4 regions of the Streptomyces sp. DT190 genome follow, and region 4 is predicted to be linked to each of the others. Evidence: riboswitches for the same ligand, from Rfam matches in the RefSeq annotation. Region 4 holds a riboswitch; each other region holds the start of a gene.
The links. A riboswitch is a leader RNA that binds a small molecule or an ion and turns the genes downstream of it on or off. The one in region 4 is predicted to bind cobalamin.
Positions count from the first base shown of each region.

Region 1 (4,203 bases), on a different contig from region 4:
TTCGGCGTCCTCGGACTCGGGGGCGTGGCGATGGCGGTCAAGCACACGCGCACGTGCGGGTGGAAGCGCGGCCGCCACTGGGTGCACCTCATCGTCGGCAGCGTCGGCATGGTGATCATGACGCTGGCCATGACCAGTACGTCGTCCGGCCCGGTGCTCGCCCTGGGCAGCGGGCACTCGATGGCGCACATGCCGGGCATGGAGAATATGGCGAGTTCGCCCCACACACACGAGACGGCCGGCACGGAATCTCACGAGATGGCCGGCATGGAGTCCATGGAGGGGATGGGCTCCACGTACCATGGGATGGACATGCCAGGCATGACGAACGCCGCGGCCGACGCCGGATCCTCCGCGGGGTCGGGTTCTGTGTGGCGGTATGTGGTCGTGGCACTCGCCGTGTATTTCCTGCTGTCGATCGGTGCGTCCCTGTGGGCCAGGATGCGCGGTACGGGGAACGGCGGCCGGAGGGCGGGCTCCAAGTCGAGCCTGGGCCGCTGGCTGCTCGCCATGCCGGACACGGTGCTCGTCTACCTGGCGTCGCTGACGATCTCGGTATGGGACAGGGCCAGGTCGGAGCAGCGGTCCGGGCACGGTCGGCGCCGCAAGCTCGGAGCCGCGCCGGACGCGGCGCTCGCGGCCCATATCGGCATGGGCGGAACCATGTCCGCGATGCTGCTGATGATGGCCGTGTGACAGCCGGTCGTCACTGACCGGCACGACGACGGCGCCTCCCTGTGCCACAGCCCCACAACCGTGATCCACAGGGCCGCGAATCGCCACGGAACGGAATCGCCGACCCGGATCTGCGACTCGTGCTCGGTCTCCGGATCGGCAAGAATGGACCCAAGCGATCGACGTGCCCGGGCGGGCCCGGATTCCGCGATCACCAGCGTGGCCCAGCTGCGGGCGCCCATCCGAAGGGTCCGGCCCGATGTCGCCTCCACAGCTCCGCAGGCGTTGCGTTCCGTTGGCGCTCGGAGCAGCCGCCGTCCTGCTGCTCGCGACCGCCTGTGCCGACGGGGACAACGAACCTGCCTCGACTTCACCCAGCCCCTCGCCCACTATGTCCGCCACTACCGCGGGCGTGGATCGCATCACGATGGAGAACTTCGCGTTCACCCCGGAGGATCCCCAGGTGCGGCCGGGAGAGAAGATCACCGTGGTGAACAAGGATTCCGCCGCCCACACCGTCACGGCCACGGAAGGCGACGCCTTCGACACCGGCAGCATCGCCGACGGGAAGTCCGGGACGTTCACAGCCCCGTCCAAGGCGGGCGAGTACGCCTTCGTCTGCACCTTCCACCCGAACATGACGGGCACGCTGATCGTCCGCTGAGCCTTCCGAGCCCTCGGCCGACGGCACCGCCTGACACGGGCGTCGGCCGAGGTCATGCCGCTGAGGCGTCAGGTCACGGACACGGTGGACGCCGGGGGCAGGCTCGCCTCTGTCCGCACACGCGACGCCCGCACGCCGAGCAGTCCGAAGCCCACTGCCAGCCCGCCCCAGAGCAGGCCCATGGAGGCGGCCGACAGCACCCGGAAGTCCCACACCAGGGCGGCCGGGGCAGCCACGGCGTCGGGGTTGTCCGGCAGCGCGAACAGCGACGTCAGCGCGGCCAGCACGATGGCCGCCACGGCCAGCTGACGCAGCGGCGCGGAACGATCGTGTTCCGCCAGCCACCCGTGGATGCGCCAGGCCAGGACGACGGCGATCAAGCCGATCGCAGTGGCCGCGAGCCATGCGTTGACACGGGTGTCGAGCGTTCCCGGATCACCCACGCCCGGCGGGTTGGCCGGGTAGCGCAGGAAGGGCAGCAGCCAAACCCCGGTGAATCCGGCGCCCGCCAGTATCAGCGACCGTCGCCAGGGCGCGGCGTCCGGATCCCGGCGGTGCAGGATCGCGTACACGACGGCGAACAGGACACCGAGCGCCGCTCCAGTGAGGACCGCGGCCACCAGCAGGCCCGCGTGCTGCGTGGAGCGGGAGAAGACCTCTGCCGCGGCCGGTCCGCCGCCGGCCTCCTCACGGACGGCTTCCAGCCGCACCGCCCGGTCCAGTACGGGCTCGGCCAGCAGCCACGAGAATCCTCCACTGACCACGCCGGCGGCTCCACCCGCGAGCGCACCGCGCCCGAGCAGGGACAGAAGTGACGTCACGAGTGACCCTCTCAATGGCAGGGACCGGCAAAAAGGTGCCGACCGTCGTGGGCGAACTCGTGGACGTAGTTGGCGGATGCCGCGACCTTGCCCAGGGCCGGCGACAGCAACGCGCCCTGATCCAGGAAGACCGCGTCCAGCGCGACCAGGGCGAGGATCACCGCAGCTGCAGCGATCAGGCCGTCTCGCAGCGGATGGACGACCAGGCCCGCGACCGATCGTGCCTGTGAAGCCGCCGAAGCACGCATGGAACCTCCTCGCGGGGTGCACACGCCCCGCCGTTCAGGAGGACGACGGGTCAGTGTCTGACTCCCGGGGCAACCCCGGTCACAGTGGCGGGACCGTCCCGGATTCTCACCAGGTTCCTGCTCACCGTCGCCTCGATGTGAAGTTGTCGTCGCAGACGCGACGGCTACTAAGTAAATTAGCGAAACCGGCGCCTTTCAAACAGACCATGTGGGCAGCACCACAGACTGGGGAATACCCCGTGGGGGTATAGTGTTCTTATCCGTCGGGAGGGCTGGCACCCAGCCGCCGCCCGCCGAACGACCCCACGCACGCAACCTGAGGAAGAAGCCATGACCACCGAGACGAACACCAGCTCCGGCTCCTGCTGCGGTTCCTGCGGGTCCGACGCCACGGTCGACATTCAGGGCACCGGCGTCACCACCGTCTACAAGGTGTCCGGCATGACCTGCAGCCACTGCGAGGGCGCGATATCGAAGGAGATCTCCGCGCTGGACGGCGTCACCTCGGTCCAGGCCGTCGCCAAGACCGGTGAGGTGACCGTCATCTCCGCCGCGCCGCTCGACGAGGTGGCGGTCCGCGCCGCCGTCGACGAGGCCGGCTACGAGCTCGTCGGCCGCGCCTGAAGACTGTCGGGGCCCTGGGCCCCGACACCGCGATACCCCCGCGCCGGGACGTACCGCTCCGCTGAAACGGACGCCATACGTCCCGGCAACCCCCAGGAGATACGCACATGACCAGCACGGCTACCGAGAAGGCCCCGTCCGCCACGGCCACCGCGCCCGCCCGTGAGGTCGAACTCTCCGTCGGCGGCATGACCTGCGCCTCGTGCGCGGCCCGCATCGAGAAGAAGCTCAACCGCATGGACGGCGTCGCCGCGACCGTCAACTTCGCCACGGAGAAAGCCAAGGTCGCCTACCCGGAAGGCATCGAGGTCGCCGACCTCATCGCCACCGTGGAGAAGACCGGCTACACGGCCGAGGAGCCACCCCCGCCCGCCTCCGCCCCTGCCGACGAGCGCGAGGGCGAGGCCACTCCGGCGGCGGACAGCGAGCTGCTGTCCCTGCGGCAGCGTCTGTACGTGTCGCTGGTGCTGACCGTGCCCGTGGTCCTGATGGCGATGGTCCCGGCCCTGCAGTTCGACAACTGGCAGTGGCTGTCGCTGACGCTCGCCGCTCCGGTCGTCGTCTGGGGCGCCTTCCCCTTCCACAAAGCCGCCTTCACCAACGCGCGGCACGGTGCCGCGACCATGGACACGCTGGTGTCCATCGGCACGCTCGCCGCCCTGGGCTGGTCGCTGTGGGCACTGTTCTTCGGACATGCCGGAATGCCGGGCATGCGGCACGACTTCGAGTTCACCATCTCCCGCTCGGACGGTTCGTCCTCCATCTACCTGGAGGCCGCAGCCGGCGTCACCACGTTCATCCTCGCCGGCCGCTACCTGGAGGCGAAGTCCAAGCGCAAGGCGGGTGCGGCGCTGCGGGCGCTGATGGAGCTGGGCGCCAAGGACGTCTCGCTTCTGCGCGACGGCCATGAAGTGCGTATTCCCGTCACGCAGTTGGCAGTTGGTGACCGCTTCGTCGTGCGGCCCGGTGAGAAGATCGCAACGGACGGGACCGTGTTCGAGGGCGCCTCGGCAGTCGACGCCTCCATGCTGACCGGCGAGTCCGTGCCGGTCGACGTGACCGTCGGCGACGCTGTGAGCGGCGCCACCGTGAACGCCGGAGGCCGACTGGTCGTCGAGGCGACCCGGGTCGGCGCCGACACGCAGCTCGCCCGCATGGCCAAGCTCGTCGA
Region 1 is NZ_JBNCNM010000046.1:9,168-13,370, forward strand. Features, by position in the region: gene ACPXCS_RS39265 (DUF5134 domain-containing protein) at 1-696, shown strand, start outside; gene ACPXCS_RS39270 (cupredoxin domain-containing protein) at 1,067-1,339, shown strand; gene ACPXCS_RS39275 (CbtA family protein) at 1,408-2,160, opposite strand; gene ACPXCS_RS39280 (CbtB domain-containing protein) at 2,172-2,408, opposite strand; cobalamin riboswitch at 2,440-2,584, opposite strand; gene ACPXCS_RS39285 (heavy-metal-associated domain-containing protein) at 2,739-3,032, shown strand; gene ACPXCS_RS39290 (heavy metal translocating P-type ATPase) at 3,140-4,203, shown strand, end outside.
Region 1: another riboswitch for cobalamin. It lies ahead of ACPXCS_RS39280 (CbtB domain-containing protein); the one in region 4 lies ahead of ACPXCS_RS16120 (ABC transporter substrate-binding protein).

Region 2 (4,203 bases), on a different contig from region 4:
GAGGCCGCCGAGGGTCCAGGCGAGGACCGCGCGGGCCTCATTGCCCCGGTCGGTGGTCAGCAGCAGCAGATACAGCACCGCGGTCAGGACCGCGGCGATGGCCACTCCGGACAGGACCAGCCGCGCGGAGGTGATCCGGCCGCCGGTGCGAGCGGTTGAGTAGACGAGCAGCAGTGCGCCGAGCGCGCCCGCGAACGCGGCAACGGACAGCGACACCGGCCCGAACACAGTGATGCCGAAGACGATCACTACCACGGCGCCCAGCGATGCCCCGGAGGAGACACCGAGCAGGTAGGGCTCGGCGAGCGGGTTGCGGATCAGAGCCTGCAAAGCGGCCCCCACGACGGCGAGCCCGGCACCGGCCACCGCGCCGAGCAGTACCCGTGGCGCACGGACGTCCAGCACGATGGTCTCCCGCGCCCGCGACCAGTCCTGCTTGACCCAGTCGGCGCCCAGCGCGTGCGTCGTGATGCCCCACACCTGGCCGGGCGGTACCTGAACCGAACCGATCGCCAAGCCCGCTGTGGCGGATACCACCAGCAGGACGGCCAGGACGACGAGCGTGACGGTGAGACCGGCCCCGCCGCCGCGCCTGTCGTCCCGCTTCCCCGCTCGCACGGCCCGCCCGGCGGCGGCGGTGACCGGGGCCCTCACGCGAAGCTCTCGGGATGGATGCCGCGGGCCAGGTCCTGCACCGCGTATGCCGAGCGCACGCCTACCAGCGTCGCGGTCAGCGGCAGCACGACGAACCGCTTGTTGCTGATGGCGGGCACGTCCCGCAGAGCGGGCTGAGCGAGCAAGAACTTCTTCTTCTGCTCGACGCTTCCGGCGCCCGCGTAGTCGTAGATCGCGATGACGTCTGGTTTGCGCTCGACGACCTGCTCCCAGGAGACGTCACCGAAGACGTCGTCGAGGTCGGCGAAGACGTTCTTGCCGCCGGCCAGCCGGATCAGTTCGGTGCCCAGGCTCTTGCCGCCCGCGGTGAAGGCGGTCTTGTCGCCACTGTCATAGACGAAGACGGACACCGGGCGCTTGCCCTTGACGGCGCTGGTGGCTCTGTCGACCCGTGCCTGGAGGTCGGCGACCAGTTTGTCCGCGCGGTCGGGCACGCCGAAAATCGTGCCGACGGTGCGGACTTCGTCGTAGGAGTCCTGCATCGTCACGCGCTTCTTGCCGCAGTACTCGCGGTTGAGGTGGGTGTCGATGCCGACGTCGGCGAACGCCTTGCGGGAGCGGCCCTCGTTCTCGGCGAAGGCGCTGCCGTAGCCGCCGTACACGAGGTCCGGCTCGGCCTCCAGGACGGTCTCGAAGGAGGGCTCCTTCTTCGCCAGTTCGGGGATCGCCTCGTAGTCCCTCTTCAGCTCGGGCAGGACGGCGGAGTCGGGGAAGGCGGTGCCGACCATGCGGTTCTTCAGGCCCAGGGACAGCATGAGTTCCGCCGGGTGCTGGTGGATGGTGACGACACGCTCGGGGGCCTTGTCATACGTCGTCTTCACGCCGCAGTTGTCGACGGTGACGGGGAAGCCCCCGGCCGACGGGGCCGTGGCTTTCGTGTCCTGGGCGGTGTTTTGGGACGATCCGCAGCCAGCGGTCAGCAGTGCTGCCGACAGGGCCACGGCCGCAGCCGTCGCGCGCAGGGCACGGCGTCGGCGGGCAGGGGTGAACAGCGGGGGACGGGACGTGCCGTCGTACACGTGAAGCCTCCTGGGAGTCCGCGCTCCTCGGAACGGGCCCGCGACAGGCCAGTGTCCTGACTCCCGGATCGACGCTTTCCCTCGCCTTCCCGCGCGGCGCGCAGTGGCGTGTTGAAGGGTGCACTCCCCGGTCACAGTGGCGGGACCGTGCCGGATTCGCACCGGCTTCCTGTCTCCCGTCGCGGTGATGACCCGCTGATTCTACGGCCTGCCGGCAAGTGGCCAAAAGGGCGTGCGAACAAGCCCGAGCGCCCCTGCCAGGCCCTCACGCCTCACGCACTGCCCGCAGTATCAGCCGCTCGGCGTTCTCGTCGTAGGGGCGGCCGTCGAAGCCGCCGAAGACCTCCACCCGGCCGAACCCCACCTCCGCCACCATCCGCCGCAACTCCACTGCGCTGTACACGAACCACACCCGAGGTCGGGGACCTTCAGGGCGTCGGCGATGTGGGGGTGGATCACCCGTAGCCTCCTTGGGCGAAGGAACACTGGTGGCCGAGCGAGTGGAAGAAGGCGGAGAGGTCGGACTTCTGGTCGGCGTCCAGGCGACCGGGGAAGAGGTAGCCGATCAGGCAGCCGGTGTGGGCGACGAAGATGCCGTCGGCGCCGAACCGCTCCTGGTGGCCGAGCATGCTGTCGAACGTCGTCTTGGGCAGCACGCTCTGCGACAGGGTCGCGCTGGCTGTGGCCGCCCGGGCGACGGCGGCCGGGTCGCCGGAGGCGAAGCCCTTCAGCAGGTCGGTCAGGCACCGCTCGTACTCCTCCCCGTGCCGCCGGTAGTGCGCCAGCAGCAGGTCGGTGACGGCGGTGGTGTCCACCGTCCCGGGTTCGCTGATGTACGCCGTGTGGAAGCCGATGTCCGTGCCCAGGCGCCGCACCATCCGATGCCGGCCACTGAGGTACAGCGCGAACTCCTCGAGGAAGACGCTGTCGGCCCGCTCGACCGCCGCCAGGATGCCCAGCACCACGTCCCTGTCGTAGGGCAGCGCGAAGAGCCGGAACAGGCAGCGCAGGGTGGCAACGATGTCGGCGGTCGAACTCGCCATCCCCACACCCACCCGCAGGTCGGAGTGGGCACTCCAGCGACCCGGCGGCAGCGTGAGCCCGAAGTGTTCCAGAAAGAGCCGGGCCGCGAGGGCGGCCTTCTCGCCGAGTGGCGGCGCGCCCGGCGGCTCGGTCCCTTCGGTGAAGTGTGTCCAGGAGTGGCGGTCCACGGGGAACGACACGATGGCGATGTCCGGCTCCGTGCCCGCCCGCAGCGGGCCCTGATACAGCTCGCCCAGCGTGCCGTGGCAGACGCCGGACACGGTACGGCCCTCACGAACCTTCCCTTGCCGCCGACCCGGTCCTCGAGGTCACCGTGCACAGCCCGCAGATCGCCTACGGGCGCAGTGGCAGGTCTTCGGACTCGTGGGCTCGCTCACCGGGGACACCGCTCACCAGTGGGCACCTACCGGCCGTCGCTTCCCCGGCCCCCGCACGACTCGGACCCAGTGCTGTTGACGGCTGTCGTTCCCACTCACCGCTGCGGGACAGCCCCGGATTCCCACCGGGTTCCCTCTTGCGTCGCGCCACCGGATCCTGACGGCCGGGAGCTCGAACCGACTGCGTCCATCAGCGTAGGGCGGCTCCCGCCGCTGCGGCAGGGGCGGGGCCGGAGTTGTCCGGATGCGGTCGGTCGGGTGGCGGCACCGGAACCTTGAACCGATCCGGCCTACCGGGAGAACGACTCTGGCCGGATGTGCCCTCGGTGATCCCGGCCACGCTCGTCACACTGGGGCGTCGACGTCACCCTCACCTCCCCGCGGAGGACCGCGCCCGGAAGGCCCAGGATGCTGCCAGAGACGACGCCGGAGGACAGCGGCACGACGAACCCGCCACCCGCACGGGACAAGCGCCCGCCCGAGCGTGTCGTCCTGCGAGCCGACCTGCGTGCCGCGCTCCCCGACGCGAGCGCGGCTGTGCTGGTCACGATGGCGGTCTTCGCGTTCCTGTACGCCCGCATGGAGTCGGGTGACGCGGCGACGGTCGCCGTCATGCCGTTCATGAACGACGCCGGCACCTACTGGATGTATCTGCTCAGCCAGGCATTCGGCTGGTCGGGCCTGCTGTGGGCCTGGGGCACGGTCATGCTCGGCCTGCTGCTGTCGGGGCCGCGCCCCACCCGGCTGCGGGTGTCACGGCAGGTGCTGGAACGCTGGCACCGCACCACGAGCCTGACCACGATGGCCCTGATGTTCGCGCACGCGCTGATGTTCGCGGCGGAACTCGTGTGCTATGAGGCCCAACTGGCATGGGCCCAGCGGTTGTGGGCGGGATTCGCGGACACGTTCGTGCCCGGCTGGTACGACTCCGGAACCGGCCGGATCGCCATCCCCCTAGGCCAGGGCGCTCTGTATCTGGCCGTCCCGTTGGGCCTGTTGTTCTACATCCGCCACCGTATCGGCGGCAACACCTGGCGCCGACTGCACCGCTTCGTCATCGTCGTCTACGTCCTGAGCGTGTGGCACAC
Region 2 is NZ_JBNCNM010000016.1:94,192-98,394, reverse strand. Features, by position in the region: gene ACPXCS_RS26215 (FecCD family ABC transporter permease) at 1-618, opposite strand, end outside; gene ACPXCS_RS26210 (ABC transporter substrate-binding protein) at 651-1,694, opposite strand; cobalamin riboswitch at 1,724-1,921, opposite strand; gene ACPXCS_RS26205 (hypothetical protein) at 1,960-2,097, opposite strand; gene ACPXCS_RS26200 (hypothetical protein) at 2,150-2,998, opposite strand; cobalamin riboswitch at 3,069-3,312, opposite strand; gene ACPXCS_RS26195 (ferric reductase-like transmembrane domain-containing protein) at 3,524-4,203, shown strand, end outside.
Region 2: another riboswitch for cobalamin. It lies ahead of ACPXCS_RS26210 (ABC transporter substrate-binding protein); the one in region 4 lies ahead of ACPXCS_RS16120 (ABC transporter substrate-binding protein).

Region 3 (4,203 bases), on a different contig from region 4:
ACGGAGGGCCTCTACCAGTGGAACCAGGGCAGCATCGGCCAGAACGGCTTCGACGGCGTCGTGCAGATGCTGCCCGTCGCCCTGGTGGGGCTCGCCGGGCTGCTGCTGGTCGCCCGGCGGGTCGACGCGCTCGCCCTCGGCGACGACGCGGCGCGCGGACTGGGCGTGCCGGTGCACGCCACCCGCGTCACGGTGGTGGTGCTGGCGGCGCTGCTGTCCGCGGCGGCCGTCACCCTCACCGGCCCGCTCGGCTACGTCGGGCTCTGCGCGCCCGCCCTGGTCCGGCCGCTCTCGCGCCGGTTCCGCGGCTTCGTCCGCGCCCGGGCGGTACTGCCCGCGGCCGGACTGGCCGGGGCCGCGCTGGTGCTCGGCTCAGACGTGCTGCTGCGGGCCCTGATCCCCGCGGACACGGCGGTCGGCGTACCCACCGGCATCGTCACCAGCCTGGTCGGGGCCGTGTTCCTCGTGGTGACGGCCCTGCGGCTGCGGGACACCGCCGGGGTGGAGGCTCCCGACCGGATGCGCATCCCCGGCCGGACGGCGTTCCTTGCCACGGTGGCCGCCCTGGCCGCCGTGACCGTCGCGGTCGCCCTCGCCGGCGTCCTGCTGGGCGACAGCAAACTCCTGCTCGGCGACGTCGCCAACTGGGCGCAGGGCCGGGCCGGGCGGACCGTCTCCTTCGTCCTGGACACCCGAGTGCCGCGCGTGCTCGCGGCGTTGTGCGCGGGCGCCGCGCTCGCCCTGGCCGGCACGCTGGTGCAGGCCGTGACCCGCAATCCGCTGGCCGAGCCCGGGGTGCTGGGCGTGTCGGGCGGCGCCGCGCTCGGGGCCGTGCTGCTCGTGACCACGGTGCCCGCCGCCGGTTCCTGGGGCGTCGCCGGGGCCGCGTTCGCCGGGGCGGCGCTGGCCTCCGCCCTCGTCTTCGGGCTCGCCGCCCGGGGCGGCTACCAGCAGAACCGGCTGGTCCTGGTCGGCATCGGCGTGGCCGCCGGGTCGACGGCGCTGATCAGCCTGCTCATCGTGCTCACCGACCCGTTCAACGCCACGAAGGCGCTGACCTGGCTGTCCGGTTCGACGTACGGGCGCACCACGGCGGACGTGGTGCCCGTGGCGCTCGTGCTGGTCCTGGGACTGGCCGTCGCGGTCGCCCGGCGCACCGAGCTGGACCTCGTCTCGCTGGACGGGGACACCCCGCGTCTGCTGGGCCTCGGGCTGCCCCGGGCCCGGCTCGGCTTCCTGGTGGTGGGCGTGCTGCTCGCGGCGACCGCCGTGGCCTCGGCCGGCACCATCGGCTTCGTGGGCCTGGTCGCCCCGCACGCGGCCCGGGCCCTGGTGGGCCGACGGCACGTCCGGGTGGTGCCGGTCGCCGTGCTGCTCGGCGCCGCGCTCGTCGGGGCGGCCGACCTGCTGGGCCGGACCGTGATCGCCCCGGCCCAGCTGGGCGCCGGCCTGATGACGGCCGTGATCGGCACGCCGTACTTCCTGTGGCTGCTGGTCCGGAGCCGGCGGGCGGCCTGAGGCCGTGTCAGGGGCGGTCCCCGTCCCGTCGCGCCCGCGGGCTGAAGACGTACAGGCCGAGGATGTCGGGCAGCGGGGCGACGCCCGGGCCGCCGGCCCGCACCCAGGAGACGACGTCCTCGGTGGCGGCCGGGTCGTTGACCAGGCCGAGCCAGACCGGGCGGGCGCCGGCGGCCCGGCCCGCGGCGGACGGCTGCACGACGACGACGTTGGCCTGGTCGCAGACGTCCAGGCAGTCGGAGATCCGCACCGGCGCCGCCGCGCGCAGACGCTCGGTCTGGGCGGCGTGGTCGACGCCGGTCACCTTGGGGCTGCCGCAGCAGCAGTCGCGGCACACCACGACGCGGCACGGCGCAGGGCCGCCGCCGCGGGTCTCGTCCTGGGGGTCGCCGGCCGGCGTCGCGGGCATGCCGCACCTGCCCTCTCTCCGGGGAGATCCGCCCCGGTGGTCCGTCGAGGAGGCGACCGCGTGAGTCTCCTGGCTCTCGGGTCGCCGCCGGTCCCGGCCTTCCCACCCGGCTGCGGGCAGTGGCCTGTCGGGACCGGCTCGCCGATCACAGTGGCGGGACCGCGCCGGATTCACACCGGCTTCCTCGTCCGCCGTCGCCTTTGTCGCCGGTCATCATTCCATGGCGCCGGGGCGGCCGGCGGGCCGCCCGAGCGGGTGGGGCAGCGGCAGGTAGCGGGCGTCGGCGCCGTCCGCGCCTGTCCAGCGCAGCAGCAGGTTCGTCTTGGCGGGCAGCGTCGGGGAGGCGAGCAGGGCGGGGATCTCCGGCAGGTCGTGCCGGGCGAGCTCGCGGCGGGCGGCGGGCCAGGGGTCGAAACCGGGCCATCGTTCGGTGAGGGCACCGGCGATCTCGGTGAGGTGGTTGACGACCAGGCAGTACACCAGCCGCTCCCAGCCGGCCGCGCGCGCCACGTCCGCCAGCAGCTTCACGCCCTCGGCGTCCCGGTACAGCACCTGCACGGGCATGCCGTCGGCGTCCACGGCGACCAGCGTGTTCTGCAGATGGGCCTCGACGACGACGCCGTGCCCGGCGAAGGCGGCCAGGGCCGGGGGCACCGCGTGCGACAGGTAGGCCTCCCACCAGGTGCCCGGGTCGGTGACGCGGTCGAGCGGGTTGCCGTCGAAGCCCTCCACCAGACCGGCCGCGAGCAGCGGGGTCGCTCCGGGCACGAGTCGGCCGGCGAAGCCGTCGCGGACCAGGACGGCCAGGGCCTCGAAGGCGAAGCCGGCGGTGCGGTACCCGCGGTCGCCGAGCCAGCCGGGCGGGCCGTCGTACGCCGCGAAGGCCGCGCCCGCGGCGCTGTCGGTCCGGCGCAGGGCGAGCAGGTCGTGGCGCCACAGCCGGCGGATGTCGTTGGTGATGCGCACGTCCAGGCTGAACTTCAGGAACAGGTCGCGCTCCGGGGCGTACACGGTGCGGACGGCGGCCGTCGGCCAGGTGGTGAAGGACGTCGTGCCGAGCCGGAGGAGTCTGCCGTCCGCGAAGGCGGGGGCCAGCTCCCGGGCGGCCAGGTCGAGTTGCCAGGGGTGGGCGGGGAGCAGCCGGTAGCCGGGCGGGGCGGTGCCGAGGGCGTCGAGGGCCGCGGTGTCGCCGTCCTCGACGACGGTGTCCTCCCGCACCCCGAGCAGGACCAGGGGGAAGCGGGTGTACGCCTCGGGCGCGTACGGCAGCCAGGCGGCGGCGGGGCCGGTGCCACGGGTCTTGGGGGCCGGGTGGTGGGTGTGACCGGTGAGCAGGCACTGCTCGGACCGCTGGTGGAGGTCCTCGGGCGGGGTGGCCGCGGCGCGGGCGGTGAGCAGCGCGGCCACGGTGTCCCGGCTGCGGATCATCTCGGCGGGCAGCTCGGCGTTGGCCAGGCCGGTGTGCCGGCGCAGCTCCTCGGCGACCAGATCGACCAGGCCGGTGTGGCCGAGGCGCTGCCAGGCGCCCGCCACCTCGACCTCCGGCTCGGCGGGCCGCCGGGTACCGCGCACGCGCAACAGGCGGTCCTGGCCCGGCAGGCGGTACACACGGTGTCCGCCCTCCTCGCGCACCGGCCGGGCGATCTCGCGCAGCAGGCAGTTGAGCAGGGGAACGGCGGCGACGGCGTCGGCGAGGGCGCCGGTGGCCGGGTCGTCACCGTGGGCCGAGTCGTCGTCGGCGGGCGGGGGCATGAGGTCCACGCGTTCCACTCGTCCCTGTGGTCCTTCCGGCGTTCCGGGCGGAGATGATCAGTATGCCGGTCGTCGCCGTTCCGCTGTGACGCCCTATTCGTACCCGAGGAGTCCGCCCGTGCACCGTCCCCCCAGCGCCGAGACCGAGGTCGCCGACGAGCTGTCCGTCGTGCGGCCCGGTCTCCTGCCGCGCTACGAGGCCGAACTGCCCGGCGCCCGGGCGGCCGTGCTGTCCCGCCTGTGGCGCGGTCTGACCCATGATCCACTGCCCTGGGTGAGCGGTGTGCGGCGGGGCCGGGACGGGCTGGTCCTGACCCTGTCCGACGGCCGCCGGCTGCACGGTCCGCTCCCGGATCCGTACGCGACCGGGGCGTACGTCACCGCCGTGCGGCTCGGCGGGACGGAGTACGGCGATCCGGCGCGGCTGATGACGGACCTCGGCGTGCCGCACTCCGGGTCCTTCGCGGCCGAACTCGGGCACAGCGTGGCCTCGTTGGCGCTGTCGCGCGCGGGGCAGGAGGAGG
Region 3 is NZ_JBNCNM010000032.1:43,538-47,740, forward strand. Features, by position in the region: gene ACPXCS_RS36305 (iron ABC transporter permease) at 1-1,518, shown strand, start outside; gene ACPXCS_RS36310 ((2Fe-2S) ferredoxin domain-containing protein) at 1,526-1,927, opposite strand; cobalamin riboswitch at 1,991-2,112, opposite strand; gene ACPXCS_RS36315 (IucA/IucC family protein) at 2,141-3,697, opposite strand; gene ACPXCS_RS36320 (IucA/IucC family protein) at 3,798-4,203, shown strand, end outside.
Region 3: another riboswitch for cobalamin. It lies ahead of ACPXCS_RS36310 ((2Fe-2S) ferredoxin domain-containing protein); the one in region 4 lies ahead of ACPXCS_RS16120 (ABC transporter substrate-binding protein).

Region 4 (4,203 bases):
CGCCAGCCAGCCGATGCCGTAGTCGTGCCGGGCGACGCGCACCCGCTCCGGGGGCAGCGACGCCCGGGTCACCCCGCGCGCCCCGTCGCACCCGGCGACGAACTGCGTCCGCACGACCTGCCGTTCACCCGTGTCGGGGCAGACGTACGACACCGAGGGCCGGTCGGAGTCGAGGTCGTGGAGCCGGACGTCCCGGACGCCGAAGCGGATCCGGCCGCCGCGCACGTCGGCGTACTCGCGGACCAGGTCCGTCACCAGCAGGGGCTGCGGGTAGACGAAGTGGTGGCTGCCCGTCAGCTCCCCGTAGGAGAAGCGGTAGCGCTCCCCGCCGAAGCGGAACTCGCAGGCGGTGTGCAGCTCCGCGCGGTCCAGCAGGTTGCGCGCCAGACCGCGCTTCTCCAGGCCGCGCACGGCCCATTCCTCGATGACCCCGGCGCGGGGCCGCCGCTCGATGAACTCCCGGGTCTCGGTCTCCAGCACCAGGCAGTCCACCGAGGCGGCCCGCAGGATGTTGGCCACGGTCAGACCGGCGGGGCCGGCGCCCACGACGACGACCGGGAAGCGTTGCGGAGCGCCGGAGCCGGGGAGCGGCGGGGGGTTGGCCATGCCGCTCATTATGGAGCCGGCGTCAGCGGGCGGGCACCCGCACGACGGCCGGAGGGGCGCATCGGCTCCCCGCCCCGGGGCGGGGAGCCGCGCCGGTCACCGCCCGAGCCGCGGGATCTCGATCGCCGGGCAGCGGTCCATCACCATCTCCAGGCCCGCGGCGCGGGTCCGCTCGTACGCCGCCTCGTCGACCACGCCCAGCTGGAACCAGACGCCCTTCGCGCCCGTCGCGACCGCCTCGTCCGCGACGGCTCCGGCCAGCTCGCCGTTGACGAACACGTCCACGACGTCCACGTCGAAGGGGATGTCCGCCAGACTCGCGTACCCCTGCTCGCCGTGCACCGTCTCGGCCTTCGGGTGGACGGGCACGACCCGCTTGCCGAAGCGCTGGAGCACCGCCGCGACGCCGTACGCCGCGCGCTGCCGGTTCGACGACAGGCCCACCACGGCCCAGGTGTCGCCGAGCTCGTTGAGGATCCTGCGGACCTTTGCCTCGTCGCCGTACACCGGCGGCCTCCTCGGAACGTCGTGAAAGAAGTGCTCTCCCGGCAACGCCGCGGGACGTGCGGTGATTCCCCGGGAGCCCCCGTGATAGCTTGCCGAGGCCAGTCGAACCCATGTACGTGGGTCAGGGAATCCGGTGCGAATCCGGAACTGACGCGCAGCGGTGAGGGGGACGGGCGGGGCCTCGGCCACTGGACTCCGGCACGTGAGTCCGGGAAGGCGCTCCGATCCGGGTGAACCCGAGTCCGAAGACCTGCTGGCGGCCCCCGCGGCCGGAGCGCGGCGGGGGAGCACCGTACGACCGGGCTCCGCGATCGGGCCCTCGACGACTGAGGACTGGTTCCCGTGCCGCTCGCCCCACCCGCCCGTGCCGCCGTGCTGCTCGCGGCCGGCTCCCTGCTCCTGACCGGCTGCGGCGACGCCGGGCCCACCCCCGCGCGGGCCGCCGCCGTCACCCTCGGCAACTGCGGCCACGCGGTCCGCGTCGAGGCCCCGCCCCGGCACGCCGTCTCCCTCAACCAGGGCACCACCGAGATCCTGCTCTCCCTCGGCCTCGCCGACCGCCTCGCGGGCACCGCCACCTGGACCGACCCCGTGATGAAGGGGCTGGAGAAGGCCGACGCCTCCGTGCCGCGCATCGCCGACGGCAACCCCTCCTTCGAACGGGTCCTGGACGCCGACCCGGACTTCGTCGCCGCCTCCTTCGTCTCCACCCTCGGGCAGGGCGGCGTGGCCACCCGTGAGCAGTTCGAGAAGCTCGGCGTCCCCACCTACGTCTCCCCGTCCGACTGCGCCGGCAAGGACAACTCGGGCGGCGGCGACGGCGCCCGCGACGAGGCCCTCGGCATGGACACCGTCTACGGCGAAGTGCGCGACCTCGCCGCCGTCTTCGGGGTGCCCGAGCGCGGCGACGCACTCGTGGCCTCCCTGCGGCAGCGCATGCGGAAGGCCACCGCGGGCGTCGACGCCTCGGACGTCACCCTCCTGTACTGGTTCGCCAACTCCGAGTCGCCCTACATGGCGGGCTGTTGCGGGGCGCCCGGCATCATCACCCGGTCGCTGGGCGCGCGGAACGTCTTCGACGACACGCACGAGGAGTGGCCGCAGATCAACTGGGAGACGGTCGCCGACCGTGACCCCGACGTCCTCGTCATCGGTGATCTGACCCGCAGGTCGCAGACCGCCGAATCGGCCGCGAAGAAGATCGCCTTCCTGGAGTCCAACCCGGCCACGAAGAACATGGACGCCGTCCGGCACAAGCGGTACGTGCTGCTCAGCGGGCAGGCCATGAACCCGACCATCCGCACGGTCGAGGGTGTGGAACGCGTGGCCGCGGGGCTGCGCCGGTTCGGGCTGGTGAAGTGACCGCCAAGGGACTCGCGGACGCCGGGGCCCGGCCCCGCCGCCGGACCGGGCTCGCGCTGGGTGCGGCCGGGTCCCTCGCGCTCGTCGCCTCCCTGGCCGTGGCCATCACCATCGGCCCCGCCGACATCCGGGTCGGTGAGGTGTGGTCCGCGGTGGCCGCCCACCTCGGCCTCGGCAGCTCGGACCTGACGCCGATCCGGGACGGCATCGTGTGGCAACTGCGGCTGCCCCGCACCCTGCTCGCGGCCGTGTGCGGGGCCGGACTCGCCGTGTGCGGGGCGGTGATGCAGTCGCTGCTGCGCAACCCGCTCGCCGATCCGTTCGTGCTCGGGGTCTCCTCGGGCGCCTCCACCGGCGCGGTGCTCGTGGTCGTGCTGGGCGCGGGCGGCGGTGCCGTCTCCGTCTCCGCCGGCGCGTTCCTCGGAGCCCTGGTCTCCTTCGCGCTGGTGCTGCTGCTCAGCCACACCCTGGGCGGCACCACCGACCGGGTGGTCCTCGCCGGGGTCGCCGCCATGCAGCTGTTCTCGGCCCTCACGTCCTTCGTGGTGATGACGTCCGCGGACGCCGAGACGACCCGGGGCGTGCTGTTCTGGCTCCTCGGCTCGCTCGGCGGGGTCGGCTGGACCGACGTGTGGCTGTGCCTGGCCGTGCTGGCCGTGGCCCTGGTGGTGTGCCTCGCGTACGCCCGTACCCTCGACGCCTTCGCCTTCGGGCAGGACGCGGCGGCCGCGCTGGGGGTGTCCGTGGCCCGCACCCGGCTGGTGCTGCTGTGCGTCACGGCCCTGCTCACGGCGGCGCTGGTCAGCTCGGCCGGGGCGATCGGCTTCGTCGGGCTGGTCCTGCCGCACGCCGCCCGCGCGCTGACCGGACCCGGGCACGCCCGGCTGCTGCCGGTCACGGCGCTGGCCGGCGCGGTCTTCCTGGTGTGGGTGGACACGCTGGCCCGGACGGTCCTCGATCCCCGGGAGGTCCCGGTCGGCGTCGTGACCTCGCTGATCGGGGTGCCGGCCTTCGTGGCCGTGCTGTACCGGACGCGGAGGGTGCGGTGAGCGGGGCGGGGGCACGGGACGAGGACGGCGCGGACCGGGGCGCCGAACGCGGGAAGCGGGCCGCGCATGCCGAGCGGGCCGCGCATGCGGAACGGGCCGAGTATGCGGAACGGGCCGAGTATGCGGAACGGGCCGAGTATGCGGAACGGGCCGGGCGTGGTGCCCACGAAGTCGGTCGGGGTGCGGAAGAGGTCGGGCGTGGTGCCGACGAGGCCGGGCACGGGGCCGGCGGGCTGCGGGCCGACCGGGTCGGGCGCCGTGCCGACGGGCGCCTGATCCTCGACGGCGTCGTCCTCGCGCCGGAGCCCGGCTCGACCGTCGGCGTCCTCGGCCCCAACGGCTCCGGCAAGTCCACGCTGCTGCGGCTGATGGCCGGGCTGCTCACCCCGTCCGCGGGAGTCGTCACCCTCGACGGCACACCGCTGGGCGACCTGCCCCGCCGCACCGTCGCCCGTCGCCTCGCCGTCGTCGAGCAGCAGTCGGACACCCAGGTCGAGCTGACGGTGGAGGACGTCGTACGGCTGGGCCGCATCCCGCACCGGCGGGCCTGGACACCCGCGACGGCGGACGACGAGCGGGCCGTACGGGCCGCCCTGGAGCGCACCGGCATGGCCGACCACGCGGGCCGGGCCTGGCACACCCTCTCCGGCGGCGAACGCCAGCGCGTCCAGATCGCCCG
Region 4 is NZ_JBNCNM010000008.1:7,146-11,348, forward strand. Features, by position in the region: gene ACPXCS_RS16110 (4-hydroxybenzoate 3-monooxygenase) at 1-606, opposite strand, end outside; gene ACPXCS_RS16115 (CoA-binding protein) at 703-1,113, opposite strand; cobalamin riboswitch at 1,196-1,385, shown strand; gene ACPXCS_RS16120 (ABC transporter substrate-binding protein) at 1,456-2,475, shown strand; gene ACPXCS_RS16125 (FecCD family ABC transporter permease) at 2,532-3,524, shown strand; gene ACPXCS_RS16130 (ABC transporter ATP-binding protein) at 3,758-4,203, shown strand, end outside.